Regions from separate parts of the Bacillus pumilus genome, predicted to be linked through region 3. Evidence: riboswitches for the same ligand, from Rfam matches in the RefSeq annotation. Region 3 holds a riboswitch; each other region holds the start of a gene.
What was found. A riboswitch is a leader RNA that binds a small molecule or an ion and turns the genes downstream of it on or off. The one in region 3 is predicted to bind S-adenosylmethionine.
Positions count from the first base shown of each region.

Region 1: linked by a shared signal. The riboswitch ahead of CKW02_RS05935 (methionine biosynthesis PLP-dependent protein) and the one ahead of CKW02_RS18885 (sugar ABC transporter substrate-binding protein) in region 3 are both predicted to bind S-adenosylmethionine.
Region 2: linked by a shared signal. The riboswitch ahead of CKW02_RS07635 (DUF2292 domain-containing protein) and the one ahead of CKW02_RS18885 (sugar ABC transporter substrate-binding protein) in region 3 are both predicted to bind S-adenosylmethionine.

Region 1 covers NZ_LT906438.1:1,182,460-1,193,102, reverse strand. Annotated here, with positions in the region: gene metC (cystathionine beta-lyase) at 1-632, opposite strand, end outside; gene CKW02_RS05935 (methionine biosynthesis PLP-dependent protein) at 629-1,747, opposite strand; SAM riboswitch class I at 1,827-1,948, opposite strand; gene CKW02_RS05930 (alpha/beta hydrolase) at 2,170-2,910, shown strand; gene CKW02_RS05925 (YjcG family protein) at 2,963-3,478, shown strand; gene CKW02_RS05920 (GNAT family N-acetyltransferase) at 3,485-3,919, shown strand; gene CKW02_RS05915 (hypothetical protein) at 4,003-4,260, opposite strand; gene CKW02_RS05910 (UvrD-helicase domain-containing protein) at 4,387-6,699, shown strand; gene spoVIF (sporulation-specific transcription regulator SpoVIF) at 6,716-6,973, opposite strand; gene CKW02_RS05900 (YjcZ family sporulation protein) at 7,112-7,249, opposite strand; gene CKW02_RS05895 (hypothetical protein) at 7,334-7,555, opposite strand; gene CKW02_RS20565 (hypothetical protein) at 7,641-7,769, opposite strand; gene CKW02_RS05890 (DUF1360 domain-containing protein) at 7,841-8,191, opposite strand; gene CKW02_RS05885 (spore coat protein) at 8,360-8,755, shown strand; gene CKW02_RS05880 (hypothetical protein) at 8,799-9,128, shown strand; gene CKW02_RS05875 (spore coat protein) at 9,229-9,711, shown strand; gene CKW02_RS05870 (CotY/CotZ family spore coat protein) at 9,858-10,349, shown strand; gene CKW02_RS05865 (CotY/CotZ family spore coat protein) at 10,552-10,643, shown strand, end outside.
Region 2 covers NZ_LT906438.1:1,509,629-1,520,271, forward strand. Annotated here, with positions in the region: gene carB (carbamoyl-phosphate synthase (glutamine-hydrolyzing) large subunit) at 1-2,997, shown strand, start outside; gene CKW02_RS07615 (dihydroorotate dehydrogenase electron transfer subunit) at 2,994-3,770, shown strand; gene CKW02_RS07620 (dihydroorotate dehydrogenase) at 3,764-4,696, shown strand; gene pyrF (orotidine-5'-phosphate decarboxylase) at 4,668-5,372, shown strand; gene pyrE (orotate phosphoribosyltransferase) at 5,380-6,018, shown strand; SAM riboswitch class I at 6,232-6,334, shown strand; gene CKW02_RS07635 (DUF2292 domain-containing protein) at 6,403-6,594, shown strand; gene CKW02_RS07640 (phosphoadenylyl-sulfate reductase) at 6,581-7,282, shown strand; gene CKW02_RS07645 (sulfate permease) at 7,296-8,360, shown strand; gene sat (sulfate adenylyltransferase) at 8,418-9,554, shown strand; gene cysC (adenylyl-sulfate kinase) at 9,569-10,162, shown strand; gene cobA (uroporphyrinogen-III C-methyltransferase) at 10,192-10,643, shown strand, end outside.
Region 3 covers NZ_LT906438.1:3,598,708-3,609,350, reverse strand. Annotated here, with positions in the region: gene CKW02_RS18890 (right-handed parallel beta-helix repeat-containing protein) at 358-1,785, shown strand; SAM riboswitch class I at 1,902-2,011, shown strand; gene CKW02_RS18885 (sugar ABC transporter substrate-binding protein) at 2,180-3,298, shown strand; gene CKW02_RS18880 (sugar ABC transporter ATP-binding protein) at 3,368-4,864, shown strand; gene CKW02_RS18875 (ABC transporter permease) at 4,861-5,874, shown strand; gene CKW02_RS18870 (GTP pyrophosphokinase YwaC) at 5,969-6,601, shown strand; gene CKW02_RS20375 (hypothetical protein) at 6,650-6,790, opposite strand; gene CKW02_RS18865 (Rap family tetratricopeptide repeat protein) at 6,810-7,895, opposite strand; gene CKW02_RS18860 (transporter substrate-binding domain-containing protein) at 8,422-9,186, shown strand; gene CKW02_RS18855 (amino acid ABC transporter permease) at 9,256-9,900, shown strand; gene CKW02_RS18850 (amino acid ABC transporter ATP-binding protein) at 9,897-10,625, shown strand.

The DNA.
Region 1 (10,643 bases), 1.4 Mb from region 3:
CCTGACAGTACATCACTATGACCGCTCAAAAATTTCGTTGCGCTGTGCAGGACAACGTCAACACCAAGATCGAGCGGACGCTGAAGAGCGGGTGTTAAAAATGTATTATCTAAAAATGTCAGACAGTCATGTTCTTTGGCAAGCTGGACGACTCCCCCAATATCCGTAATCCCTAGAGTCGGGTTTGACGGCGTTTCCATGTAAATGACTTTTGTATTCGATTGAATGCCTCTTTTGATTTCAGTCAAATCCGTCATGTCCACAAAGGTATGCTCAATGCCAAATCGCGAAAGAACTTGGGTGATCATCCGAAATGTACCACCGTACACATCTCTTGTGACAAGGACGTGATCTCCTTTTGATAATAGAAGAAAAGCGGTTGAGATGGCTGCCATGCCTGATGCAAAAGCAAGCCCTCGAGTTCCTCCTTCTAGCGCCGCAATCGTATCCTCTAATGCTTGACGTGTAGGAGTCCCCGACCTTGAGTAATCATATTGACCAAAATCATCAAAGCTGCTTTGATGAAAGGTGGACGCATGCTGAATCGGCACACTGACTGCACCTGTTGAACGGTCTGTTTTGAATGCATTATGAACGAGTTGGGTTTCGAATGTCCAATCATGTGTGGTCATTTGGCATGTACCTCCTCTTTTACTTGTGATAGTGCCTGCTTTAGGTCTGCCTTCAGGTCATCTACGTGCTCAATACCAACGGAGAAACGGAGCAGTTTGTTACACACACCGTTTGCAATGCGAATTTCCTCAGGAATATCCATGTGCGTTTGCGTCGCAGGATACGTAATGAAGCTTTCGATTCCGCCAAGACTTTCAGCAAAACATATCGTTTTCAGCTGCTTTAAAAATGGATTGACCCAGTCCTCTTCGGCTACACGGAATGACAGCATTCCTCCCTTGCCTGGGTAAAGGACATCTTGAATTTCTGGCTGTTTCTTTAGAAACTCAGCTAGCTCCTTCGCATTTGCCTCGTGCTGGCGCATTCTAAGAGCCAGTGTTTTCATCCCTCTCATTAACAGCCATGAGTCAAATGGAGATAAAACGGCGCCAATTGCGTTTTGATGCTGGAACATGTCTTCAGAGAGCTTCTCTCCTTTTGTCACCACAAGCCCGGCAAGAACGTCATTGTGTCCACCTAAATATTTGGTTGCACTATGGATGACAATGTCCGCTCCAAGCGTAATCGGCTTTTGCAAAACGGGTGTGTAAAAGGTGTTATCGACAATGACCAAAGCGCCATGTTCTTTTGCAATCTTCGCTATTTTTTGAATATCCGCTTCCTGCATAAGTGGATTTGTCGGCGTTTCAATAAAGACTGCTTTTGTGTTTGGCGTGATTTTAGAGCGTAAACAGTCTTCATCTGAAAAATCATCGTAAAGAAAACGTAAGCCGTACTTTTTCCATTCGTTTTCAAACAAACGGTATGTACCGCCATATAGGTCTGATGAGACGATGAGTTCATCACCGCTTTCAAATAGCGCCATGATCGTTTGGATCGCAGCCATTCCCGAACTGAAGGCAAATCCGGCCGTCCCTTTTTCGAGTGAAGCAATCGCATCCTCTACAAGCTGTCTTGTTGGGTTTTTCGTACGAATGTAATCAAATCCGGTTGATTCCCCTATGCCTCTATGTCTGTAGGCTGTTGAAAGATAAACGGGGGGACTGACCGTACCAGTCGCCTCTTCGCTGCGGTTTCCAATTTGCGCTAATGTCGTTTCCACATGTTCTGTCATTTGACACCATCCTAAGTAAAAATCTGATTTCAAAACAGAAAACCCCTTCTTCATAAGAAGAAGGGGTTTTAATCGCTTCCTCTTATCTTCCAAGCAAAAAAGCTGCTTGCTGGATTTAGCACCTTGGTACATCACATGAAGTGATGCATACCGGTTGCTGAGGTTTCAAAGGGCCAGTCCCTCCACCTCTCACGATAAGAATGTGTTGTCTGTCTGTTCTAATTCCTAATACTGTAACGCATTAAATCTCATTTTTCAAGAGGAATCTGAACAATTAATTGAAATTTTCTGTATTTTATAACAGATTCGGTGTTAACTGAATTGATTGCATGTTAGCATATAGGAACAACGCTATTTTTCATGTTACAATGAATGGAAACGTTTCACTTTGTGATGAAATCGGTTAGCTGGAGGAATGGATTATGGTGAAGAAAACAGGCATTATTCAAGAAGAAACATTACATTCAAAAGAACTTGGGGCGGATGTGACCCTTTTGATCTATTTGCCAGTCAATTATTCCCCCCTTTATACATATCATGTCATCATTGCCCAGGATGGTCATGATTATTTCCGCTTAGGCAAAATAGGCAGACAGGCAGAAGAATTGATGCAAAACAAAGAAATGGAACGCTCCATTATCATTGGTGTTCCTTATGAAAATGTCACGGAAAGACGGAATACGTATCATCCAGACGGCACAAAATTTGAAGCGTATAAACGCTTTTTAGCAAATGAACTTGTCCCTTATATTGATACGCATTATCCAACCTATCAAATTGGCTCAGGTCGCACGTTTATTGGTGATTCACTAGGTGCTACAATTTCTCTTATGACAGCGATTGATTATCCTTCTTTATTTGGCGGACTCATTTTGCAGTCACCTTACGTTGATGAGTCAGTCTTAGAAGCTGTTAAACAGTCGACAGCCCTTTCTCATTATGCAATTATCCATCAAATTGGACTGGAAGAAACGGCTGTGAAAACGACAGATGGCCAAGTGCTTGATTTTATTCAGCCAAACGACGATTTAAAGGCACTTCTTGAACAGTCAGGTGCGGATTATTTATTTGAGACATTCGAAGGGGATCATAAATGGACGTTTTGGCAGCCGCTCATTGCGCCTTCGTTAAAAAGAATGCTCCCATATTCGTTAATCAACTGAATTTTGTTATAATAAACAATAATAAATACTTTCTTAATCAGGAGGGAACAAGATGAAATACGGAGTTGTTATATTTCCATCAAAAAAATTGCAAGATATTGCGAACTCTTACCGGAAGCGTTATGATCCGAACTATGCACTCATACCGCCTCATTTAACACTTAGAACACCTTTTGAATTAACGGATCTAGAAGCGGCTGAGGTCGTCTCAACGTTAAGAGAGTATGCAAAAAATGTTTCTCCTATTACGTTACGTATTAAAAAATTCAGTTCATTCGCTCCTGTAAACAACGTCATTTATATGAAAGTAGAACCGAACGAGGAAATCATGGCGCTCAATGAAAGATTGTACGCAGATCCACTTGAAGGTACACCTGAATATGCCTTTGTTCCGCATGTAACAGTGGCTCAAAAACTATCAGATGATGAGCATTCAGACGTACTTGGCACATTAAAGCTGAGAAAGATTGACCATGAAGAAACAGTGGATCGCTTCCACCTTTTATATCAATTAGAGAACGGATCTTGGACCGTCTATGAAACATTTATTTTAGGAGAAGAGGGTTAAGTACACTTGAAAACAGTCATCGCAACAGCACAAACACAACGAGAAGATGCATATTACGTTCGAAAAGAAGTATTCGTCAAAGAACAAGAAGTCCCAATAGAGATTGAAATAGATGAACTAGAAGACGAGGCCATTCATTTTGTCATTTATAACGATGAAATGAAGCCTCAGGCAGCCGCTAGATTGCGGATCATTGAAGGGCCAAAGGCAAAGCTAGAACGAATTTGTGTGTTAAAAGAGGCGCGCGCTTTCGGCCTTGGCCACAAACTATTAGAAGCGCTGGAAACAGAAGCCATTGCGAATGGAGCGAAGGAAGCGGTTATGCACGCACAAGTCCAAGCTCTTCCTTTCTACGAAAAGAAAGGCTACAAAGCCGTATCTGAACCGTTTGAAGAAGCAGGAATCGCACATGTCAAAATGACAAAAACACTGTCTGTTTGACCAAAAGAAAAAGCCAGAGCATTCATGATGCCCTGGCTTTTCTTTCTTTATCATCGTTCGTCAATGGAAGAAAGCGCAATCATTTATATATACGTATTAATATGAACGCCTTTACCTTCCTCCATAAACATATCTCGTACAAAGCGTTCCCGCTTTTTTTGTTGTACTTTCGTTTCCGCTTCTGTCACTAAGTCCTCTTTTTTCTCCAGCTCTCTGTATATCTTGTCATGAAAGGTGCGAGTAACCTTAGTTACTTTCGCGTAGTCTTCTTTATCCTGAGGAGCAGGACGATTGATATATTGAAAATACAGATCCGGCTGAATCGGGGCTATATATCCCATCAAGAACGCCTCCTTTGCTTCTCTTCTACTCTACTATTCCCTAATTATGACTGTTTGAAACACGTCTCATTTGATATGATTAGATGTGTTTCTTTTTAAGATTGATTAACTATTGGAGGACTAGCTTTGAAATGCGCACGACGACATGATCGAACAATCTCATTACATACGTATTCGAGAGAACATTATCAATTCCTCCATGACGAGGGAAAAAAAGGGCACTTATTCTGCCCATATTGCGGACAACCAGTCTTTTTCAGATTAAATATACATGAAGAACCTGCCTTTATTCATAAACATATGTCTCAGCAAGAGCTGTGTGAACAAGCAGAAGAACAAGAAGATCAGAAAAAACACGCAGAACAAAAGGAAAGTGCTTCTTATAAAGAACTTGGGGGCTTCCGTTTTCCAACAGGTAAACAAATCATCTCGCAAACGAATGAATCATATGACTGGCAGGAACCAAAGTCGATTCAATTTAGTGATGCGATACATTTAGAAGAGAATGAACAAGCACATACCATCGATCTCTTTCCGCATATCACCTTTAGTACACCACAGCTTCAAGCTGTCACACATAAAGACGGTCCGATGCTAGTGCTGGCTGGCGCTGGCAGCGGGAAAACAAGAGTCCTGACAGCAAGAGCGGCTTATCTCATGTCACATCATCATATTCCTGCTCACCATATCTTACTCGTGACTTTCACCACAAAAGCCAGCAGTGAAATGAAAGAAAGACTGCGCAAGCAATATCAGCTTCACCCATCACAAGCAAGCCAAGTGGTGACAGGCACTTTCCACAGTCTTTTTTATAAAATGCTGCTTCACGATGACGCAAACAAATGGAACGGCCAGCACCTGATCAAGTTTGATTGGCAGAAGGAACAGTACATTCGGAAAGCCATCATGAATGAAGGACTAGATGAAAAAAACTACCCTACCGATCAAGTCCTGCAATCGATCGGCTTTTGGAAAAATGCTTTTTTACCAGGCGAGCTTCCTGATTTGAAGGATGAAAAAGAAAAACACATGTGGACGATCTATCAATCTTATGAACAGCAAAAACAAGACAATCAGCAATTTGACTTTGATGACATGGCCATTGCCTGCTTGCACATGCTGACAGAACAGCCTGAACTACTGAAACGATATCAAGAACGGTTCAAGTATATTTTGGTGGATGAATTTCAGGATATAAATCCAGTTCAATATCAATTGATTCAGCTATTAGCTGGAGAAACTGAGCAGCTATTTTGTGTCGGTGATGATGATCAAGCCATTTATGCGTTTAGGGGCAGTAACCCTGCTTTCATTCTTGAATTCAAACGGGACTACCCTTCGGCTCAGATTGTCCACTTACATGCCAATTACCGGTCGCATCATACAATTGTCGCAAGTGCGGATGCCATTATTAAGAAAAATCAGCATCGTTATGAGAAAACGTTAAAAGCCGTCCGTTCGGAGACAATCCCACCTACGCTCTTTTATCCATATGACGAGGAAGAGGAAGCGACCATGATCGTGGCAGACATTCAGGAGAAAATCAAAAACGGCGCAAAGCCTAGTGATATCTGCGTGCTCTTTCGCACCAATACGGGAGGCCGCGCGATTTATGAGCGTCTGCATCAATCCGCGATTCCGTATGAGACGGAATCTGGTGTCAAAGCCTTCTACAGCAGACGAATTGTTCGGGTTCTTCTCGCCTTTCTCTCTTTAAGTCAGGATGCTGATGATGTGGCTGCTATGAAACAGCTGCTTCCGGTTTTCTTTTTAAAGCAGCAGACCTTAAACACAATGAAGGCACTGACCATCACGGAAGATTGTTCAATGGTCGACGCACTCGGAAAACTAACAGATATTCAGCCGTTTCAACAGAAAAAGCTGCAATCCATTGTTCCTCTGTTCCGCACGTTACGAAATTTAAAGCCGTCTGACGCTGTGGCGTTTATTGAACAAAAGATGGGACTTGGTGATTACTTAAAAAAACGAGTGAATGATACGAATGTACTTGAAAAAGGGGCTGATGATGTACGAGATGTAAAAACCGCCGCCAAACGCTTTGAAACGATTGAAGCCTTTCTCGCACACGCCGAACATATGAAGTCTGCCGAAAAGGAAAAAACAGACGAACCAGGTGTTCAGCTCATGACGATTCACCGTGCAAAGGGACTGGAATTCCAAACGGTGTACATCACTTGCGTTGTCGACGGAGCACTGCCTCATGATTTCTCACTCGATGAACTCAGAAACGGTGAAGAAGAAGCCTTGGAAGAAGAGCGCCGTTTATTATACGTGGCTATGACAAGAGCTGAACAATCTCTTTATCTATCGGTTCCATCATTTAGACGAGGAAAAACCGCTCATCGCTCGCGCTTTTTGTATCCCCTTCTAAAGAAAAACCGAGAATTATTCGCAGAAAAACAACAGGCCCCCCTCTAAGCGGAGAGCCTGTTGTTTATTTTTTGTTGTTCATCATTTTAGCGATGGTATTGAAATCAAGCTTTTCTTTTCCACTTGTAATCGATTGAACGATTTTGTCTTCCATTTCTTTCGGTACACGTTTATTCGCAAGCTGCGCTACTTTTTTAATGACGCCTCGAACCGTTGCTTCATCTTTAAAGTTGGCATTTTGCAAAGAACCTGCAAGCTTAAAAACATCGTTCATATTCACACCCGTTTTATTTTCAACGCTTTTAAAGAATTTATTATCCATTCATTTGCCTCCTCTTTGTGGAGTAATCACCTTACTATATGATAATAGGCGAGATATGTGCCTATCCTAAAGCCTTGTTTGCCCAAAGAGAAAGGAAAGCAAAAGGCTCCCCTATTGCTTCCCTCACCTTCTTACTGTTTAGTTAAAGAAAGAAGCACCAACGATGATTAGAAGGATGAAAAGCACAACGACAAGAACAAATGTTGATCCATATCCGCCGCCATAACCTCCGCCGTAGCCGCCGCAAGAACCGCCACCGTAACCGTAACAACTCATATATAAGCACCTCCTCTTCTCCCTTACAAAATATGAAAAATACAACAAATGGTTTGGACGATCACATAAAAAAGTGCGGAATTTTTATTTCTGCTGTTTAAAGACGTAATCTGCCTCTCCATGACGTATCATGAATGCTTCTGTTTCTTTCGCAAAAGCATCCATTTTCACGCCAAATGCTTTTAAATGCTCCTCAAGATCCTTCGCTTTATCCGTTAGATCCATTTCAACCTTTTCATGCGCTTGCTCTTTCCCATCATGGGGGTTAGTGAACAAGGAACCGATTAATTGTTCGAATGCATCCATTCTGGTCACCCCTTCTCTCTTACATATGCATCACTCAAAAAAAGGGCAACAAAAAAACCGGATAAATCCGGCTTTTGTTTTTCCTTTATTGAGGTTTCTTTTTGTTTCCACAGCCGCAGCCTGCTTTTTTAATTTTCTTCGTATAAACAGATTGTTGATTTGACTGCGCTGGATAACCTTGAAGCGTATGTGACGGCGTTTCAGTTGGTTTCATCGCAACCCTTCCTTTCCTATTCCATGATAGTATATGCATTTTTTAAAAGCGTGTCTGATCAGAATGCCTGTTTATTTCACCAGCTTTGAGACGATCGCTTCAATAATGCCTGCTGCTGCGGCAATCGCTAATAGTAAATTAAGCCACATGCTAATGACAGGAAATAATATGTATATCAGAAGTAAAGCAGCAGTGCACCACATGCCAGTACACCAATAACAGCTTAACAGCTCTCCTACCCAAGACCGCAGCCCTTTACCTTTAATGATGATATATGTCTCTACTTCACCTTGTTCATTGACCTCTTCTTGTTCTTCATGAAATAAACGGCGGAAAGGAGCAGTAATGGTATCAAACACAATGAGCCTCGTCAGTCTAAAGGATGCGAGGGCAAACACGACAAATGACAAAGCACCGCTCAGGAGCCTCCACCTCCTTCTTTCTTCTTTTTTGCGTCCTTTCTTTATATATGCAAAAAGAAAGACCGCCATGATGAATCGAGCAGAAATAAAATTGGGTTGTACTTTTTCACACTTTCCGATTCCACCTTGAGCCTCTGCTGCATTAAATAATGTATAGATAAGAAAGGAGTGAAAGTATTGTCTATTGAAGAAAGTGCTGATTTATTATACACACAACTGTTAAACGAATTAATCAGCAATTATGATGATTTCATTGAGATCAAAGATTCCGAAAATGTCACAATTCATAAAACAGATGTAACAGCCGCACTCTCCCTTCAAGCGACCGTAACGACAATCATTACTCTTTTAATCCAGCTTCTTGTACCAGACGATGAATTGGCTGCAGATATCACAGATCAGATTTTAGCCACACAACAAGTGACAGTCCAAAAGAAAACTGTGATTCAAATCATCAATTGCCATAACATCACGATTACATTAACTGATGCATCCATTATGAACTCCGTCCAAATTCTCACTCAAACATTGAATGTACTCTTAGTTGAAGCCGGCATTCTTTGACCCTTTCTTTTTCTAACATCATGTATGAAAGAGGTGAAATAGCTTGTCTGAAAATAATAAAAAACAAGATTACAATATTGATACAAATGTAGACCCTTTAACCAGCCTGCTTGTCAGTGATGTTTTAAATAAGTACAACATTACAGCAGAAAATAGACGCCCTTTAGATGATGAACAAAAAAGAAATATTTTAAAATTAGTTGAAGACCTTCAAAAGAAGGCAAATGATTTTGTTGAATCACAGAAAGAAAAAAAACGTCAAGAAGAAACTCAAGTTGCTCAACAACCAGAAGCAACTGATTCAAAAACTAGGCGTGGAAAAAGAACAAACACATTGAGACATCGTATTCATCAGCGAAAGGAGACTGAATAAAACAACAATGAATAAAAATGGGTGCTTATATCAAGGTATTTGCCTCAATCCAAAATCAATATTTCGCATTTAATAAAGTAAACGAGAGGAGGAAGAGAATATGGAATCAAAACCTTATTCATGGGTAGCACTTGATCGCAACTGTACACATCAAGAACACCACCATCACTTCGATAGAAAGCCTGTATGTCATGACCATTGTGATGATGACGAAAACGTTTTACAAATAGCGGAGCAATTTTCGCAAAATAAGCAAATTTCAGAAGAAGTCATCATTATTAGGGATTCTTGCGATATCAATGTTTCTACAGTTGATGCTCAAATCGCAGTTTCTATTCAAGTAGCGATACAGCTGGCCTTAGTTGCAATTATTAACATTTCGATTGCTGACAATGACTTAGCTGATGAAATCGCACAAGATCTAGTACAGTTAACGTCATCTAAACAAGCAAACCGTCAAAAACTTGTCATTGAAAATTCTCGAGATGTAAGTGTTACAACAGTCGATGCAGATGTAGCAGTTTCAGTTCAAGCGCTTGTACAAATTTTAGCTGCGCTAATCGTTGCAATCGGTATCCTCTAATGTCCAAAAGCAGAGCGAAAAGCTCTGCTTTTCCTTTTATAAAAATACAACAAATATAAATGGTCATTTACCCACACCAACTAGAGGGCGCATACATATGTTGTTAAGGACTAAAGTCAAATACCTTGTTAAAGGAGCTGAAATCCATGAGCTGCGGAAAACACCATGGCCGACATGATGAAAACTGTGTATGCGATGCGGTTGATAAGATTTTAGCAGAGCAGGAAGCCGTAGAAGATAAATGTCCTACGAGCTGCTACAGTAATTTATTAAGCCCAACCGTTTCTGGAAAAGATACGATTCCGTTTTTACTTTTCGATAAAAAGGGCGGATTGTTCTCTACTTTCGGAAACATTGGAGGATTTGTTGACGATTGCCAATGCTTCGAATCCATTTTCTTCCGGGTTGAAAAATTACACGACTGCTGTGCTACGTTATCTGTATTAAGACCTGTTGATGTACACGGACATACGCTAAGCGTGTGTCACCCTTGTGACCCTGACTTCTTTGGTTTAGAGAAAACGGACTTTTGTATTGAGGTTGATCTAAACTGCTTCTGCGCAATCCAATGCTTAAACCCAGAGCTTGTCGACAGAGTCATGCCATCGAAAGATAAAAAGCATCATCACCACGGCTAAATCAACCGGCCGTTGATCTAACTTGTCATGAGTCAAAGCATCCCCTTCCTTACGAATGACAGTCAATCATGCGGAGCAGTCAGCATAAGAGCTGCCGCTGCCGCATTGATTGAAAGTAGAAGTATCAGCCGGCAAAGATAGCTTGTAGATGATGACAGTGCTCAAACACTCAAACAAAATTCCTAGTATAGGAGGGTTGAATATGAGCCGCAAACATTCATGGAGCTGTGTAGCAGAGGCTGTTGAAAACATTAACGACTTACAAAATGCCGTCGAAGAAGAATGCCCGACTAG
Region 2 (10,643 bases), 1.8 Mb from region 3:
TTAACACGAATCATTCGAAAAGAACGTCCTGATGCGATCTTGCCAACACTTGGCGGACAAACTGGACTTAACCTTGCTGTTGAATTATCAGACCTTGGCGTATTAGCTGAATGTGGTGTTGAAGTATTAGGAACAAAACTTTCAGCTATTCAAAAAGCAGAGGACAGAGATCTATTCCGTAATTTGATGAATGAACTAAATGAGCCTGTACCAGAAAGTGAAATCATCCATAACCTAGAAGAAGCGATGGCGTTTACGAATCAAATCGGTTTCCCTGTCATTGTAAGACCAGCTTATACATTAGGCGGAACAGGCGGCGGAATTTGTACAAACGAGCAAGAGCTGAAGGAAATCGTCGAAAACGGTTTGAAGCTAAGCCCAGTCACACAATGCTTACTTGAAAAAAGTATTGCAGGCTTTAAAGAAATTGAATATGAAGTCATGCGTGATAGCGGTGATCATGCGATCGTTGTTTGTAACATGGAAAACTTTGATCCAGTCGGTATCCACACAGGAGACAGTATCGTTGTGGCGCCAAGCCAAACGTTAAGTGACCGTGAATATCAGCTGCTTCGCAATGTGTCGCTCAAGCTGATCCGGGCACTTGGGATTGAAGGCGGATGTAACGTACAGCTGGCAATTGATCCAGACAGCTTTCAATACTATATCATCGAAGTAAATCCGCGCGTGAGTCGCTCTTCTGCACTTGCGTCGAAAGCAACTGGTTATCCAATTGCCAAACTTGCAGCGAAAATTGCTGTCGGCTTAACGCTTGATGAAATGATGAACCCAGTCACAGGTAAAACCTATGCCGCCTTCGAACCGGCACTCGACTATATTGTGTCTAAAATTCCGCGCTGGCCGTTTGATAAATTCGAATCGGCCAACAGACGTCTTGGTACGCAAATGAAAGCAACGGGTGAAGTGATGGCGATCGGCCGTACATTAGAAGAGTCTCTTCTAAAGGCTGTTCGTTCACTTGAAGCGGATGTGCACCACATTGAATTAAAAGATGAAGCAGATATCACAAACGAAGTGCTTGAAAAGCGGATTATCAAGGCGGGAGACGAACGATTATTCTATATCGCTGAGGCACTTAGAAGAGGCTATACGGTTGAACAATTACATGAGTTCTCAAAAATTGATTACTTCTTCCTTCATAAACTGGAAGGCATCATCGCTTTTGAAAAGACATTAAAAGAAAACAAAGGCAATACAGACGTATTAAAAGAAGCGAAAGAAAAAGGCTTCTCAGACATCTATATTAGCCGCGAGTGGAATATGAATGAAGCGGATGTCTATACGCTAAGACAAGAAGCAAGCATCGTACCTGTTTACAAAATGGTAGATACTTGTGCGGCTGAATTTGAATCCGAGACGCCATATTTCTACAGCACATATGAAGATGAAAATGAATCAGAACGTACAGACAAGAAAAGCGTCATCGTATTAGGCTCAGGTCCTATCAGAATCGGTCAAGGAGTAGAATTTGATTATGCGACCGTTCATTCTGTGTGGGCAATTAAACAAGCAGGGTATGAAGCAATCATTATTAACAACAACCCTGAAACGGTCTCAACAGACTTTAGTATTTCGGACAAGCTCTACTTTGAACCACTCACTGTAGAAGATGTGATGCACATCATCGATCTAGAGCAACCTGAAGGAGTCGTTGTCCAGTTCGGCGGACAAACAGCGATCAACCTAGCAGATGAATTATCAAATAGAGGGGTGAAGATTCTCGGCACATCTCTTGAAGACCTAGACCGAGCCGAAAACAGGGACAAGTTTGAACAAACATTAGAAGCACTCGGCGTGCCGCAACCTAAAGGGAAAACAGCTACGTCTGTGCCGGAAGCTGTAGCGATTGCCAATCAGATCGGCTACCCAGTCCTTGTCCGCCCTTCCTATGTATTAGGCGGTCGTGCAATGGAAATCGTTTATCAAGAAGCCGAGCTTCTTCATTACATGGAGAATGCAGTGAAAGTCAATCCGCAGCACCCAGTCTTAATTGACAAGTATTTGACAGGAAAAGAAATCGAAGTAGATGCCGTGTCTGATGGCGAAACTGTCGTGATCCCTGGCATTATGGAACACATTGAAAGAGCTGGGGTTCACTCTGGTGACTCGATTGCGGTTTACCCGCCGCAAACATTGTCTGAAGAGATCAAAGCGAAGATCGCAGAATACACGATCAAGCTTGCAAAAGGGCTCAACATTATTGGGCTGCTAAACATTCAATTTGTTCTCTCAAAAGGTGAAGTGTTCGTACTTGAAGTGAATCCGCGTTCAAGCCGGACAGTTCCTTTCTTAAGTAAAATCACAGGCATCCCGATGGCAAACCTGGCGACAAAAGTCATTTTAGGAGAAAAACTCAAAAACTATGGCTACGAGGAAGGACTTCACACAGAACAAGAAGGGGTGTACGTCAAAGTTCCAGTCTTCTCTTTTGCAAAACTAAGAAGAGTCGATATTACACTCGGACCTGAAATGAAATCGACAGGTGAAGTCATGGGGAAAGATGTCACAATCGAAAAAGCTCTCTACAAAGGATTAATTGCATCAGGCATTCAAATTCCTAAAGACGGGACAGTTCTTCTGACAGTTGCTGACAAGGATAAAGAAGAAGGACTGGAGATTGCGAGAAGATTCCATTCAATCGGCTACCATATTTTAGCGACAGAAGGAACAGCGAATTACTTAAAACAAGCCTCCATCCCATCAAGTGTTGTCGGCAAAATAGGAGAAGAAGGCAAAAACCTTCTCGATGTCATACGAAACGGGGAAGCCCAATTTGTCATCAACACTCTGACAAAAGGAAAACAGCCGGCAAGAGACGGCTTTAGAATCAGACGTGAAGCTGTTGAAAATGGCGTAGCTTGCTTAACGTCGCTAGATACAGCAGAAGCGATTTTAAGAGTACTAGAAAGCATGACATTTAGAGCGGACGAAATGCCAGAAGTGAAAACGAATGCTGAGGTGACAGTAACGATATGAAAAAAGCATACTTGACGGTCGTCTCAAATCGAGAGATCGCTGATCATATTTACGAAATGACATTAAAAGGTGACCTTGTGGACTCCTTTCAAACGGCTGGACAATTTCTTCATATCAAGGTCAGCGAGTCCATGACACCGCTGCTGAGAAGACCGATCAGTATTGCCAATATTCATGCCGAGAAGCAAGAAGCAACCATCATCTATCGCGCAGAGGGAGAGGGCACAAAGCTTCTTTCCCAAAGGCGGGATGGGGAATCCATCGATGTCTTAGGGCCGCTTGGCAACGGGTACGATCCTTCAGTTGTTCAGCCAGGTCAGACAGCGTTACTAGTCGGTGGTGGAATTGGAGTACCGCCTTTATATGAGCTGTCCAAACGTTTAACGAAAAAAGGCGTCATCGTCAAGCATGTCCTTGGCTTTCAATCGAAAAAGGATGTATTTTACGAGGAGAAATTCCAAGCACTCGGAGATACATTTATCGCAACAGTTGATGGGACATACGGCGCAAAGGGCTTCGTGACAAGTGTCATTGAAGAGAATGATTTGAGCTTTGATGTCATGCTTTCCTGCGGGCCGACCCCTATGTTAAAAGCACTAAAAGACTCTTACCCCGATAAGCCTGTCTACATTTCAATGGAAGAACGAATGGGCTGCGGAATTGGTGCTTGCTTTGCATGTGTCTGTCATACCGATCAGCACGAAAAAGCTTACGTCAAAGTCTGTCTGGACGGACCTGTATTTAAAGCAGAGGAGGTGGCGTTGTCATGCTAAACGTTGAGTTACCAGGCTTATCTTTAAAGAATCCGATTATCCCTGCATCAGGCTGCTTTGGATTCGGGAGAGAATTTGCTTCATTATACGACTTATCCGTGCTTGGCGGTATCATGATCAAAGCCACAACCTTAGAACCGAGATTTGGCAACCCGACACCAAGGGTAGCAGAGACAGGTGCCGGGATGCTCAATGCCATCGGTCTTCAAAATCCTGGCCTAAAAGGCGTGCTGGAAAATGAATTGCCTTGGCTTGAGCAGTTTGATACGCCTATTATTGCAAACGTCGCTGGCTCACAGGTCGATGATTATGTTGAAGTAGCGAAGCAGATCAGCCAAGCAAAAAATGTCCATGCCCTTGAACTGAATATCTCGTGTCCGAATGTCAAAACTGGCGGAATTGCTTTTGGTACAGATCCTCACATGGCAGCAGCATTGACAAAAGCGGTGAAGGACGTGTCCTCCGTTCCTGTCTATGTCAAACTGTCTCCTAACGTAGCTAATATTGTGGAGATTGCTCAAGCGATTGAATATGCTGGAGCGGATGGACTCACGATGATTAACACGTTAATCGGTATGCGTTTAGATTTAAAAACAGGGAAACCGATTCTTGCCAATAAAACAGGCGGATTATCAGGCCCTGCGGTCAAACCTGTCGCTGTGCGCATGGTACATGAGGTCAGTCAAGCGGTTTCTATCCCGATTATCGGAATGGGCGGAGTGCAAAATGCTGAAGATGTACTTGAATTTTTACTAGCAGGTGCGAGTGCAGTAGCTGTTGGCACAGCCAATTTTGTGAACCCATTTATTTGCCCAGAAATCATTGAAGAACTGCCAAATGTATTAGAAGCCTACGGGTATTCATCTGTAGAGGAATGTATCGGAAGGAGCTGGAAACATGAAGCACTTGCCCATCATCGCGCTTGATTTTCCATCAGGGCAGGAGACGCTCGCCTTTTTAGAACCCTTTGAAGGGACACCATTATTTGTGAAGGTCGGCATGGAGCTGTTTTACCAAGAAGGACCTGCCATCCTTGACGCAATTAAAGAAAAAAACTGTCACATTTTCCTCGACCTCAAATTACATGACATTCCAACAACGGTGCAAAAAGCAATGAACCGGCTTGCCGCACTTGGCGTTGATCTAGTCAATGTACATGCTGCTGGCGGGAAACAGATGATGCAAGCTGCGTTAGAAGGGCTTGAAAACGGAACGCCTGCTGGGCAAAAACGTCCGGGCATTATTGCAGTGACTCAGCTGACGAGTACATCTGAAGACATGATGAGAAGCGAATTACTCATAGACCGTCCGCTGCAAGAGACTGTCATCCGGTACGGTCAATTGGCACATGAAAGTGGACTAGACGGTGTTGTTTGCTCTGTTCATGAATCCAAAGCTCTTCATGAGCACATCTCACCTGACTTCCTCACTGTTACGCCAGGGATTCGTTTACTAAATGATCAAACCGATGATCAAAAGCGTGTGGCAACCCCTGATTATGCAAAAGAGCAAGGTGTTTCACAAATTGTTGTCGGAAGGTCAATCACAAAAGCTGAAAAACCATTGGAAGCCTATCATCAAATTTTGAAAGAGTGGGAGTGACTGCCAGATGAAAACAAAAATTGCTAAACACCTATTACAAATCAAAGCGGTCTCATTGAAACCAGACGAACCGTTTACATGGGCAAGCGGTATCAAATCACCGATCTATTGTGACAACCGTCTCACCTTGTCCTATCCAGAAGTTAGACACGACATTGCTGAAGGTCTTAAAGAGTTGATTCTCACTCATTTTGAGGGAGCGAAGGTGATTGCTGGTACTGCAACAGCAGGCATCCCGCATGCGGCATTAGCAGCAGATCGTCTAAACGTCCCGATGTGTTATGTCAGAAGTAAGCCAAAAGCACATGGAAAAGGAAATCAAATTGAAGGTGCCGTATCAAAAGGCCAAAAGGTGGTCGTCGTAGAAGACCTGATTTCAACAGGAGGCAGTGTGCTTGAAGTGGTCGCTGCTCTTCAAGAAGCGGGCTGTGACGTACTAGGCGTTGCCGCGATCTTCACATACGGTCTGCCAAAAGCTGCGGCAGCATTCCAAGAAAAAAACATTCCATATGTCACCCTAACAGACTATGACACCCTGACAGACGTGGCACTTGAGCTGAAAGCGATTGAGCCTTCTGCTATGAATAAATTAAAACGCTGGAGACAAGATCCTTCCTCTGAATCTTGGATGGAAGAAATCGTCTAAATAGCTTCGTGTAGACAAACCCTCGCATTCTTTGTCAGGACTGCAAAGGTTTTCTGTCACGCTGAATACAATATGAAGCTGCGCATACCCGCACAGCTTTTTTATTTGGTTAAAAATAGTAAAATAGACTCAAATTTAAATAAAAACTAATCCTATCAATAAAGTCGGGTTGACTTTTGTTTGAATTGTGTTAATATTTAAGACAAATTAAAACACTTATCCAGAGAGGTGGAGGGACTGGCCCGATGAAGCCCGGCAACCTGCAATTTGCAAGGTGCTACTTCCTGCAAAATGATTCTATTTTGAAAGATAAGGAAATCGTGAGCTTCCTCATCTTTCTTTCGGAATGAAAGGAAGTTTTTTTATTTTAACGGTGAGGGGGAAGTGAAGCAAAAGCAGGATGAAGACTTAATTGAAGCCTATGCAGAAACTGATTGGGGATATGAATTCAGTTTAGTTACACTGATTGTTCAGGACGGTCAAGTGATCCAAGTGGAAGAAGACAGAAAAAATTCAGTTGACGTAGTGCGGAGAGTAGTGATACTCCGGAAGGGGAGAAACAATGTTAACTTATGAAAATTGGCAAGAGCCGTCCATTACATTTCAAGAAGATGATTTGTATAAAGGGGCCTTATCTGTGCTGAAATGGGCATACGGTCATTATGGTGATCAGCTCGTTTATGCATGCAGTTTTGGTATTGAAGGCATCGTCCTCATTGATTTGATTGCGAAAGTAAAAAAGGATGCAAGAATTGTCTTTTTAGATACAGGTCTGCATTTTAAGGAAACGTACGACACAATTGATGCGGTAAAGGAAAGATACCCGGGTTTAGATATTGTGCTGAAAACCCCTGAGCTGACGGTTGAGGAGCAAAACGAGCAGCATGGTGATCAACTATGGAAAACAGATCCTCAAAGCTGCTGTCATATGCGTAAGGTCATTCCTTTGCAAGAAGCGCTATCTGGCTATCCGGCATGGCTTTCTGGCTTAAGGAGGGAGCAGTCTCCTAAGCGAGCAGGGACGAACTTTTTAAATAAGGATGAAAAATTCAAATCAGTGAAAGTATGTCCGCTTATCCACTGGACGTGGAAGGACATATGGAGATATGCATCTAGAGAGGAACTTACTTATAATCCGCTACATGATCAGGGATATCCAAGTATCGGGTGTGCCCCGTGTACACAGCCAGCATTTACTGCCGAGGATCTGCGGTCTGGCAGATGGTCAGGCACAGCTAAGACTGAGTGCGGATTACATGAGTAAGGGAGCATAGTGTATGGAAATTGCCGCAATTTTATTTAGTTTATTTTTCGCTCTAAACATTGGCGCGAGTGGTGCAGCAGCTTCGATGGGCATCGCGTACGGATCAGGTGCGATTCGAAAGCCGATCTATGCACTCAGTGTATGTGCAGTTGGGATTTTAGCAGGTTCAGTTATTGGCGGTGGTGAGGTTGTCAAAACGATTAGCTCTGGAATTATGCCTGAATCCGTCATTACACTTGAAATTGTTTGTATTATTATTGGTTCTGCTGCATTATCACTCTTTATAGCGAATCTGATGGCCATCCCTTTATCAACGAGTGAGGTGACAGTAGGAGCTGTAGTTGGTGTCGCGGTCGCATATAAAGTATTGTATGTGAAATCCATTTTAGTCATTGTGGCATTTTGGGTTATCATTCCGCTTGTCGCCTTTCTTTTTACCTTTGTTGTAGTCAAAATCATCAGAATGTTCCCTAAACGTAAGCTGTCTAAAAAAGGAACAGTCATTTTATCCATTGTTTTAATCCTTAGTGGATTTTTAGAAGCATTTTCAGCAGGTATGAACAATGTGGCAAATGCAGTCGGTCCACTTGTTGCCGCGGGCGTTTTGTCAGTTGGGCAAGGAACACTTTATGGCGGAATCTTCGTCGCCATTGGAGCCCTCTTGCTTGGTAGAAGAGTACTGGAAACAAACGGAAAGAAAATTACCCGCTATCAAACGGGCGAAGGGATATTGCTTTCCGGTACCGGTGCTGGACTTGTCATCGTCAGCTCTATTTTTGGGCTGCCAGTTCCACTTACCCAAATCACCTCCTCGTCTATCATTGGACTTGGCATGGCAAAAGGCGGACCTAATATTTTTCATAAACATGTGGTGAAAAAAATGCTGAAAGTGTGGGTAGTATCACCCTTTTTATCACTTAGTCTATCGTATTTGCTGGTGAGTCTTTTCTTAAAAGGGGACTATTACTCTATCTTTATCATGATGAGTGTACTGCTTGCCTCACTTGGTGCGCTAAGTCTGATGAAGGCAGTCAAAAATGAAAGCAGCTCGATTCATGAACAGGGCGGCGGGATTTAACGACAAATCCGACTATTTACATCTAATAAATATGAACATTGAGAGGAAGATGAACAAATGAGTTTAACACCACATGGTGGCGTATTAATTAATCGAGTAAATGAAGAGTATGACCTCAGCACGGCTGCAAAGGAAATTGAACTAGATGCTATCTCTTTTGCAGACCTTGAACTCATAGCAATTGGCGGGTATAGTCCAATTGAAGGGTTTTTAACAAAAGCTGATTATGAAGCGGTTGTGAGCAGTATGCGGCTAGCAAGTGGTGTCGTTTGGTCTCTTCCTATTACACTGCCAGTGACAAAGGAAAAGGCAGCGGAAATCCATCGAGGCGAGATTGTGCGTCTATCGTATAATGGAACTGTATATGGCGTGATTGAAGTAGAGGATCAATACACACCAGATAAGGAAAAAGAAGCGGTAAATGTGTATAAAACTGATGACCGCAATCATCCAGGCGTGAAAAAATTATTTGAACGCGGTGATACGTACATTGGTGGTAAAATTACACTGACGAAACGAAGCGAAAAACCATTCCCTCAATTTACGTATGAGCCGGAAGAAACAAGACGTCATTTTAAAGAGAACGGCTGGAAAACGATTGTTGGTTTCCAAACGAGAAACCCTGTTCACCGTGCCCATGAATATATTCAAAAGACAGCACTTGAAACCGTCGATGGTTTGTTTTTAAATCCACTTGTCGGTGAAACAAAATCAGACGATATTCCGGCAGACGTGAGAATGAAAAGCTATCAAGTGTTATTGAACGGTTATTACCCAAAGGATCGCGTCTTTTTAGGTGTTTTTCCTGCGGCAATGCGTTATGCTGGACCAAAGGAAGCAATCTTTCACGCGCTTGTTCGTAAAAATTACGGCTGTACTCACTTTATTGTGGGAAGAGATCATGCAGGTGTTGGTGATTATTACGGCACATACGAGGCGCAGGAGTTATTTGAACAATTTACAAGCGAAGAAATTGGCATTACCCCGTTAAAATTTGAACATAGCTTCTACTGTAATACATGTGAAGCAATGGCAACACCAAAAACATGTCCTCACGATAAAAGCGAGCATATCATTCTTTCAGGTACAAAGGTTCGAACGATGCTGAGAAACGGAGAATTACCGCCAAGCACGTTCAGCCGAAAAGAAGTCATTGAAACATTAATCGAAGGATTAAAAACGACGGTATCTTAATGGGAGGGTATGACATGAGCAACGAACATATCGTGTGGCATGATTCATCTATTACAAAAAAAGAATATCAACAGAAAAACAATCATAAAAGCGGCATTATTTGGCTCACAGGTCTAAGTGGATCAGGTAAATCTACAATCGCAAATGCAGCGGCTAGAGAGCTGTTTGAACAAGGTTATCAAGTCACTGTTCTTGATGGCGATAATGTGCGGCATGGATTGAATAAAGATTTAGGGTTTTCAGATGATGACAGAAAAGAGAACATCCGACGTATCGGAGAAGTGGCGAAATTATTTGTTGAGCAAGGAACGATTGTCATCACGGCTTTTATTTCACCATTTCAAGAAGACCGCCGCATTGTCAGACAGTTAGTTGAAGCGGGAGAATTTCACGAAGTGTTTGTGAAATGTGATCTGAACGTATGCGAAGAGCGTGACCCAAAGGGGTTATATAAAAAAGCTAGAAATGGCGAAATTCCATTTTTTACCGGGATTGATTCGCCGTATGAAGAGCCAGCTGCACCTGAGCTTGTTCTAGATACAGGTGAATTATCGCGTGAAGAGTCCAAACAGCGTCTTGTTGATTATGTAAAGGGAAAAGCGAAATAATCGCCTGATGGCAGGGGGAGAAAAGCACGATGGGGAAAGTATACATTGTGGGGGCTGGACCTGGGGATCCAGACTTAATTACATTAAAAGCCCTTAAGGCAATACAGCAGGCAGATGTCATTTTATATGATCGTCTTGTCAATCAAGAAATACTCGCCCACGCCAAACCCGAGGCGGAATTAATCTATTGTGGCAAGCTCCCGAATCATCATACGATGAGACAGGAAGCCATCAATGAAGCCCTTGTGACCCATGCAAAGGAAGGGAATGTTGTCGTCCGTCTGAAAGGCGGCGACCCCTTTGTATTTGGCCGCGGCGGTGAAGAAATCGAATGCTTAGCTGAGCACGGAATTCCATATGAAGTTGTCCCGGGGATTACCTCTGGTATTGCAGCAGCTGCTTATGCAGGCATTCCTGTGACGCACCGTGAATTCAGCTCGAATGTTGCGTTTGTCACGGGTCACTATCAAAAGGATGAGCA
Region 3 (10,643 bases):
TTGCTGTTTGATTATTTGAAAATTCTAATAATATGAAATAATTATGATTCTATTCTATACCTTCACAAAATATTAGCAATAGGTTTTCTGGAATTCAGACAAGAAATATCTGTTAAAGCGCTTTCCTTCTCTCTGCCGTCAGTCTGCCTCATGTCACCCCTTTTTAATAAAGAAATAAAATCCAAATACATTATTAACTGATTAATCTGACAATTTAAAAGCGGATAAATTACCTGTAAGATATTCTTTCAACCATACACCTTTTGACTAGTACATTGCAAGGGGCATTGTCATATTTTAATCCTCTTTTTTTTAACCGATAAAGAAAGAAGAGAAGTGAAAGGAGCAAACAACAAGATGAAACGAGCGATACCAGGCATTTTACTCATTTTATTCATGACCGTGATCAGCTTCGGCTGTCAAGCGATGACAGAGGAGGCTGGCGCCAAGCAGGGAACTGCCTATTACGTGGCGACAAACGGGAATGACAAAAGCCCAGGAACGAAGCAAAAACCTTTTCGCACGCTGAAAAAAGCGGCAAGTATGGCGAGAGCTGGTGCAATCATTTACGTGAGAGGCGGCACATACAAAGAGAAATTGATTGTTCGCCATTCAGGGACAAAGAAAGCACCTGTTATCTTTCAAGCTTACGGAAAAGAAAAACCTGTCATTAGCGGGGCTTCACTAAAAGGAAATCAAGCAGATGGCGGTCTTGTCACGATCGATCAAAAAAGTTACATTACCCTCAAAGGTCTGACGGTGGGACATCTCAAGACGAATAAGGAAGATCTGACCCCAGTCGGTATTTTCATCAAAGGAAGCGGGAAAGGCGTCAAACTTCTCAACAACCGAGTGTATGACATTCAGACGACACACAAAAATGGGAATGCGCACGGTATTGCGGTCTATGGAACAAAAGCTCCTGCAGCCATTGAAGACATTGAAATCAAAGGAAACACTGTTGAAAAATTAAAGCTTGGCTTCAGTGAAGCGCTTGTGCTCAATGGGAACGTCAAAAAGTTCCGTGTGACACATAACACCGTCCGCCACACGGATAATATAGGCATTGATTTAATTGGTTTTGAGAACGTAGCACCTTCTAAAAAGTACGATCAAGTCAGAAATGGTGTCGTATCTAGAAACAAAGTGTATGAGATTACGAGTGTAGGAAATCCAGCCTATGGCAAAGACATCTCCGCTGGCGGAATTTATGTGGATGGCGGGAAGGACATTGTGATTGATCATAACATCACACATCACAATGACCTAGGGATTGAAGTCACAAGTGAACATAAAGGAAAAATGGCAGATCGTATTCGCATCGAACACAATCAAGTGTATTTGAACCGTTATACAGGCATTTCAATTGGCGGCTATGATAAAAAGCGAGGCGGAACAACAAATACGACGATCTCACATAATATTTTATACAAAAATGACACAGCCGGCTTAGAAGGCGGTCAATTGTTGATGCAATATCAAGCCGTGAACAATCGAATCACGAGCAATATCATGACAGCGAGTGCCTCGCATTATTTAGTCGTGAATCTTTATGGAGTAAATCAAAAGAATATCTTCCAGAAGAACGTATATGACGACCGCAAAGGTGCAAAAGCATCACAGTGGGTATGGCGCGGGAAATGGATGGAAGGCTACAAAACGTATCTCTCTAAAAGCGGTCAAGATAAAGGATCAGCACATCTCAATCCACAATTTATGAATGAGAAAAAATATGATTTTCGCCTGAAGAAGTCATCACCTGCTAAGAAAATCATCGGAAATTAAGCAAGTCTGAATCGCAAACTCATTGTTTTAAATTTTCAAAAAAATCATTGACATTGATGTGACATCACATTAAAGTAAAGAAGACATTTCAACGAAAACAAAATTTCATAACGGATCTCTTATCAAGAGAGGCAGAGGGACTGGCCCTATGACGCCCGGCAACCGTTTCTACTATAGAAATTGGTGCTAATTCCTGCAAAGCTGTTACAGCTTTGACAGATAAGAGAGGAAGAATCCCGATACATGTTTCATGCAACGGTGATCAAGCCTCTCTTTCCAAGAGAGGCTTTTTTTCGTCTCTTTTTCAAATGAAAGAACAGTTTACTGGCGTTTTCCCACATTTTTACCTAGTTTTCCGATGTGAAAAATAAAAACAACTTGAGGAGGAACAGCAATGAAGCGTAACTATTTTACATCTTGTCTTATATTATTAACGGTATTGACCGTCCTATTAACAGGCTGCGGCACTGGATCAAGTGCAGGCTCAAAGACAAATGCGAACGAAAAGGTCTCCTTTGACAATGTACCGAAGCGATTTGCAAAGGGACAGGGAGCAAAAATTAAAGTCATTCGTAAAATTGGAGGAGATGATCATACAGCGCAGTTTTTAGCTGGGACGAAGGCAGAAGGTGAAGCGCTTGGCTTTACGGTAGATGTCTACACCGCAAATGGAGATACAGCGAAGTTCCATGACGCGATCTCTCAGGCGCTGGAAGAAAATTATGATGGCTTTATCATCTCTCATGGGGACGACGAGGCGACCGTCGCTGACGTGAAAAAGATCACAGCGAAGGGTATTCCAGTCGTAGCGTTCGATTCAAATCCTAAGCTGAAGGACATCAAAGGGGTCACAGTGACGTCTCAAGATGACGAACAATTAGCGGAAAAATCACTAGACGCACTCGTGTCTGACTTTAAAGGAACAGCAAATATTGCGTACCTCTGGGTAGATGGATTCCCGCCAATGGTGAGACGGAACAAGGTCTATCAAGAAACGCTCAAACAACATGCAGGGATCAAGGAACTTGACCGCTTTGGTATTGCCTCCTCTGATACGTCTGTTCAAACACAAAATGCAGTGGCAGCGATGCTGAATAAATATCCAAAGGGCAAACTTGACGCTATTTTTGCTACGTGGGATGCCTTTGCCATTGGCGCAGCAAGAGCGCTAAAGGAAGCAGGAAGAACAGAAGTGAAGATTTATGGGATTGATGTGTCAAATGCGGATCTTCAAGAAATGACAGCAAAAGACAGTCCATGGAAGTACACAGCAGCGGTTGATCCGAAGCTCATTGGCGCAGTTGACGTGAGAATTCTTGCGAAGAAAATTGCGGGTGAGAAAACCCCGTCTTCCTATGACCTTGAGGCCTCTCTCATCTCACAAAAACAGCTTCAACAATCAGGAAAGGCCATCAATATGGTCAATCTTGCAGACGAAGTGAAGGGGTTCGGTTCATCTACTGCCTTTGAAGAAGATTGGATGAAGACCTTGAAGAAGCATTATTCAAAATAAACGCCGTGCACTCTCTTCTATAGAGGGTGTTTCGTTTTTCAGATGATGATCATGAGAAGGAGGACATCTATGACTTCGCCGTTAGTTTGTATGAAACATATTTCGATTGAATTCCCAGGAGTAAAAGCGTTAGATCAAGTGAATTTCACATTAAAAAAAGGGACAGTTCATGCACTGATTGGAGCGAATGGTGCTGGGAAGTCCACGTTAATGAAAGTTCTTTCTGGCGCTCATTCGCACTATGAAGGAAGCATCCAAATCAATGGTCAGGCGGCATCGATTCAAACCCCAAAGGATGCGGCCTCATATGGTGTGCAGACGGTTCATCAAGAAGTGGATACAGCTCTCGTTCCCTACTTAAGTGTTGGTGAGAATATGATGATGCATCAGATTGAGAAAAAAACATTTGTCGAATGGAAAGAGCTGCACCGTAAGGCAGCTCAACGATTAAAAGAACTGGACATCGACATCTCCACAAAACGCCTTGTAAGTGATCTGACCCTTGCGGAAAAACAGATGGTGCTCATCGCCAAAGCCGTTTCAATCAAATGTAGCATTTTAATTTTAGATGAACCAACAGCTCCGCTAAGTCATACAGAAACAAACAAATTATTTTCAATGATTGACCGGCTGAAACAGAATGGAACGGGCATTGTGTTTATCTCTCATCGCATGCCTGAAATTTTCACCATTTGTGATGAACTGACAGTGATGCGAAATGGAACCGATGTCGCAGCTCATCTTGTTCAAAATACAAATCCGCAGCAGATCATTGAAGAAATGCTAGGTGCGCCATTAGAGGAGCAATTCCCGCTCCGTACACCGTTGAAGGATGCACCTATTGCCCTTGAAGTGAAGCAGCTAAACGACCAGCATAAATTACGCAATATTCATCTTCATGTGAAAAAGGGTGAAATTCTCGGAATTGCGGGCCTTGTCGGTGCTGGAAAAACGGAATTGTGTAAAGCCCTTTTCGGCGCCTCAGAAAAAACGACAGGGACTGTGAAGCTTCATGGTCAAACCGTTCGCATCACATCGCCTCATCAAGCCGTGAGAGCTGGAATGGCCCTTGTGCCAGAAGAACGGAGAAAGGAAGGGATTCTGACAGAAGAGAGCGTGGGGTGGAACTTAACGGCCGCAAGTCTTCGTTCATTCTCAAGCGTGTTCAGCTTTTTACATCGTTCGAAGGAAAAGCGGAAAGCAAACGAAATCGTCAAACGACTAGGTGTCAAAACCCCATCTCTTGAAGCAAAGGTGAAGCATCTATCCGGTGGAAATCAACAGAAGATTGCTATCGGAAAATGGCTGCTGGCTGAAGCGGATGTCTATCTCTTTGATGAACCAACTAAAGGTGTTGACGTTGGAGCGAAAAAAGATATTTTCACGCTGATTGCAGAGCTTGCCGCCCGCGGGAAATCTGTGATTTATGCGTCAAGTGAGCTGTCGGAGATTGCAGGGATCGCAGACCGAGTCTATGTGCTGTATGATGGCAGCATTGCCCGGGAAATGACTGCCCCAACGACTGAGGAAGAGCTTTTATATCATTCAACAGGAGGACAATCATGAGTGAACAACAAATTCCAGCCCCTGTGCAGCAAACGAAAAAACAGCGGCCATCCTTTCATCTATTTGATTTCTTTTATCGATATGGCACGATCTTAACCATTGCTGTATTGATTGTGGTATTTGCGGCAGCGAATCCAGCGTTTTTGCAATCAGGGAATATTATCAATATTTTACGGTCTATCTCCATTGTGACCATTATTGCGGTGGGCCTTACCATCTCCTTGGCAGTCAACGGCTTTGATTTATCGGTCGGATCAGTCGCAACGTTATCGAATGCAATTGTGATTTCTATGTTTGTGTGGTTTTCGCAAAACCCGCTGATTGCGATCCTCTCTGCGCTAGCGGCTGCCCTTATTGTTGGTTTACTCAATGCCTTGATGATTGTCAAAATGAAAATTCCAGATATGCTCATGACATTAGCCATGATGTTTATTATTCAAGGGCTGGCTCAGACGTATACGAAAGGGGCGACCATTTCTGAAAACATGGTGCTGCCTGATGGTACATTCTCAACGGGTACAATCCCTGCCTTTTTCAGCAAAATCGGACAGGTGCCATATATCATTCTCTTAATGGCAGTGATTGTGCTATTTGCACATGTTTTCATGACCTACACAAAGCACGGACGATATATGTACATCATTGGAGGGAATAAGGAAGCAGCTCGATTGTCCGGTATTCATGTGAATAAATATAAAATCGCGGCATATCTGCTTTCGGCTTTATTTGCAGCAATCGGCGGTATTGTGCTGGCATCAAGGGTAATGACAGCGGAAATAAATGCGGGCACACCATATTTAATGGATGGCGTAGCGGCAGCTTTTATCGGTTTTTCCGTCATGGGAGCAGGAAAACCAAATGCATTTGGTACTTTTATTGGGGCTGTGCTCATCGGTATTTTGCAAAATGGACTTGTGATGATGTCTGTCCCTTATTATGCGATGGATATTGTGAAAGGCTCTGTACTCGCCCTTGCGCTGGCGTTGACATATTATAAACAGCGAGGCTGACGACGTATTTTTTAAAACCTTTCGAGTCCCGTCTCCGTCTAGTAAACGGAAAGCGGTGCTGCCGCCGTTTCCCAAAAGGAGATGACAAAAAGAAATGAATATGTCAGCAACTCATGTAGAAGATTTGAAGAACGTCATGGAAGACTGGAAAAATGAATTATTAGTATATAAATTTGCATTAGATGAAATGGATACGAAGTTTTCAATCATTAGCCAGGAATATAATTTAATCCATGGCCACAATCCAATAGAGCATACAAAATCACGGATCAAATCCTTTGAAAGCATTGTAAATAAATTAGCAAGAAAAGGATGCGACATCACAACACAATGTGCCAAGGAGTATATTCATGATATCGCAGGTGTCCGTATCATCTGCTCCTTTATTCAAGATATCTATAATATTATGGATGTATTGAGGCAAAGAGAGGATCTAAAAATCCTTGAAGTGAAGGATTACATTCAACATCCAAAACCAAATGGCTACAGAAGTCTGCATTTAATTGTGGAAATCCCTGTGTACTTAACGAATCGTGTGGAGCATGTGAAGGTTGAGATTCAGGTGCGGACCATAGCGATGGATTTTTGGGCGAGCCTTGAACATAAAATCTATTATAAACTGCAAAACGATGTCCCTCATCAGCTAACCGATGAATTAAAGGAAGCGGCAGATATCGCCCATTACTTAGATGAAAAAATGCAAAATATTAAACGAGAAATCGATTAACGTATAAAAAAGAGCAGCTGCGATATTCACAGCTACTCTTTTTCTTGTTTAAGGATTGGTGCCGCGGTCTCTCTTTTGAATGATATCTTGAGATTGTGCAGATTGGCTCTCTTTTTGGATAGAAGCGCCAATAGAAACACCTGTTATCAAGAGTGTCAAAATCGCAGTTGTGATAAGCCATTTTTTCATCATACATCACTCCATATTCTTAACAAGTTTTTAAGGACAACGCCTTGTTCCAGAAATAAGTGGATTCTTCATGAAGTCCAATTTCTGTTAAGTAAGCAGCTGCATCCTGACAGATGGCTTCAAGATCGACAAGAAAATTCATAGATTCTAATTGATCACAATAAGACTTGATTTGCTCTATCATGTTGTCTTGCTGAAGCATAAGCGTTTCTAAAATAGATAATTTAAGAGAAATGTTTCGTTGTTTTAAATTTTCTGCTTTTTGAAGTGAAAGCTGCACATAATAGTGGAACAAACCAGGCTTTTTCAGCTTGAATAGTGCTTTTGTGTAGGCATACATGGCAAGTAAGTAGCCGCCTGGAGAAGACGTTTCAAATGTCTCGATCAATAAAGCCTTTTCTAGGAGCGGCACAGCTTCACTGTATTCATTTCTAAGACTTTTAATAAAAGCTGCATTGCAATACGCGTGACCAAGTAAATCTGGGTCTTCCATTTGTTCTAGTGAATGAATCACTTCTTCAAATAATGACTCTGCCTCATCATATTTTGATTGATCAGCATAATTCAAAGCGAGCATCATTTGACAGCTGATTGATTTTTTCACATAACATGGATCTGCGTCATAAATAGATGAAGCCATTTTCAAGTGGTGTATAGAGAGGAGCGTGGATCTTATATTATAGTAAAGACACCCTGTTTTATAATGAAATTCTGCTTTTTCAATGTCATCGTGGACGAGATCTAATTTATCCTCTGCCAATTTTAAAAGGTGAAATGCCGTATCCTGATTGCCTCTGCGCATTTCATACATCCCTTTAAAGAAATAGAAATAGTAGCTGAGCATGTCATCTGTACGGATTGCATTTTCATCAACAAAAAGACTGTGATCCAGCGAAGCTGTATCTTCAATGAGATCCTTAAAACGGTACTCTAGCAATTGATAGTAAAGTAGGACATCTTGATTCTCTTCCATGCGATCAAACGCTTGAAGAATCTCTTCTTTTAGCTTGATCGCACCTTGTATTTCTCTTTTTTTCATCATGACATACCAGTCATTTAACATATTCGCTACATCAACGGACGACAAAACACCTGTTTCTGCCAATTTATATCCTCCTTTCTTCATCTATCCATCTCGTTCGATTTCCGTTCATCTGAATTCACTTTCCATATTCAGTATCTTCTTATATTTTAAGCGCTCTCTCGCAATTTGTAAAACATGTTTTTTGATGTAAATTCAACCAGTTGTGAAAGAAATAGGGATCATGTGCCTTTTGTACACGCTTACATATTTTTAGGTAAAAAGAGGGTTTTAGAGAAGATATATTACGATATCAATAGAGAGAAGAAGATCATTCAAGCGTTTGTTTTCGTATGTTAGAAAAAACGGCGGTTTTCAAGGTGGTATCTCGTTTTTTGTGAGATTATCTCACATTATGATTGTGAATCGCTCTTCTTTTAGAATAAAATGAGTTATTCGCAAAAAAGTAAAATTTGAAGAGACTTTTGATCTAGGATTGTATGGATCTTTGGTATTGATAAAAAACATCACACACTATAGCTTTAGCGTGGTATAGTATTATTGGTATTGCGAATATTTAGACAAAACTGACAATAGGGGGTCGTGTTTTATGAAAAAATCGATGTTACTGATCATGGGACTCATAGTTGTGCTCGTCATGGCAGCCTGTGGATCAAAATCGGACAGCGGTTCGGGAGAAGGCAAAGGCACATATAAAATAGGGATAGATGTAACATATCCGCCGTTTGAATTTGAAAAGGGCGGTAAAACTGAAGGGATAGACGTAGATCTAATTAACGCCATCGCGAAAGACCAAGACTTCAAAGTGAAGCTGGAAGCTATGGATTTCTCAGGCATTATCCCAGCAATGCAGGCAGGCCAGCTTGATGTAGGGATGGGCGGAATGAGTATTACAGATGAGCGTAAGAAGAAGGTAGATTTCTCAGACCCATACTTCGACGCTGGACTGACAGTTGTTGTGAAAAAAGACAGCAGCATTAAATCAATTGATGATTTAAAGGGGAAAAAGCTAGCTGTTAAAAATGGGACGACGGGTGCAAAATTTGCATCAGATAACGCAGATAAATATGGGTATGAAGTGGTTCAATTTAATGACAGCCCATCGATGTTCCAAGAAGTTTCAAACGGAAATGCAGATGCCTTAATTGAGGATTATCCTGTCATTACGTATGCAATTGCACAGCAAGATTTAAAATTGAAAACAGTTGGAGACCGATTGAATGGAGACCAGTATGGTATCTCTGTGATGAAGGGGAAAAACCAAGACCTATTGAAAAAGATCAATAAAGGTCTAGAGAACCTAAAGAAAAATGGTGAATATGACAAAATTATTGATAAATATTTGAAGTCATAATACAAGCGAGGCGCGCTCCGAGCGCGCTTTCTTTATGATGCGTCGTATGTGAATTAGGGAGGGAGAAACATGGACACGATTATTAATGCATTTCCGTATTTAATGGATGGTTTGCAAACCACTTTATATATCTTTGTTGTTGCCATCATTTTAGGATTTATCATCGGTTTAATAGTGGCATTATTCCGTCTGTCACCTTTTAAAATCTTAAATTTCATCGCACTTGTCTTTGTCAATGCCATCCGAGGCACACCATTTATCGTACAGCTATTCTTCATTTACTTTGGTTTGAATACACTTGAATTCATATCGCTTGATCGAGTGCCGGCAGGGATTATTACAGTAGCGATTAATGCAGGAGCTTATTTCTCAGAAATTATTCGTGCTGGGATTCAGTCCATTGATAAAGGACAAACAGAAGCTGCGCGTTCCTTAGGTTTTACAGGGGGACAAAACATGCGCTTTATCGTCCTTCCACAGGCATTTCGCCGCATGCTTCCAGCAATTACAAACCAAGCCATCATCAGCTTGAAGGACACGTCTCTCTTATCAATTATCGGAATTGCCGATATTATGCAGCGAGGACAAGTACAGGCATCGGCAACATTTGATCCTTTGAATGTCTGGCTCATTGTCGGTATCATTTATTTCGTGATCATTTATTTACTTTCTCTACTGGCTAGCTACGCAGAAAGGAGATTTGATATCAAATGAGTATGATTACGGTGAAAAATTTAAAGAAATCCTTTGGCGATCACGAAGTGTTAAAGGATATTAATGCAGTCATCGAAGAAAAGGAAGTAGTGTGTGTGATTGGTCCTTCTGGATCAGGCAAAAGCACGTTTCTAAGATGTCTCAATAAATTAGAAGATATTACGGCTGGTGAAGTCGTTGTCCACGGACATACGATTACAGATCCAAAGGTGAATATCAATAAAGTACGACAAGAAGTGGGGATGGTGTTTCAGCACTTTAATTTATTTCCTCATAAAACCGTTTTAGAAAACATCACGATCGCACCGATGAAGGTAAAAGGTACCGACAAGAAGGCGGCAGTCGATAAAGCGATGGACCTGCTTGAAAAGGTCGGCTTAAAAGACAAAGCCAAAAGCTACCCTAACCAATTATCTGGTGGACAAAAACAGCGTGTCGCCATCGCAAGAGCCTTGGCAATGGACCCGAAAGTGTTATTATTCGATGAACCGACATCTGCTCTTGACCCTGAAGTCGTCGGGGATGTATTAGCAGTTATGAAACAATTAGCCGTCGAAGGCATGACAATGATTGTGGTCACACATGAAATGGGCTTTGCGAGAGAGGTAGGAGACCGCGTGATCTTTATGGATGGCGGATATATTGTCGAAGAAGACAAACCGGAGGCTCTCTTTGGAAATCCGCAGCATGAGCGTACAAAATCATTTCTTAGTAAGGTGTTATAAAAAAAGAGTAAGGGCATA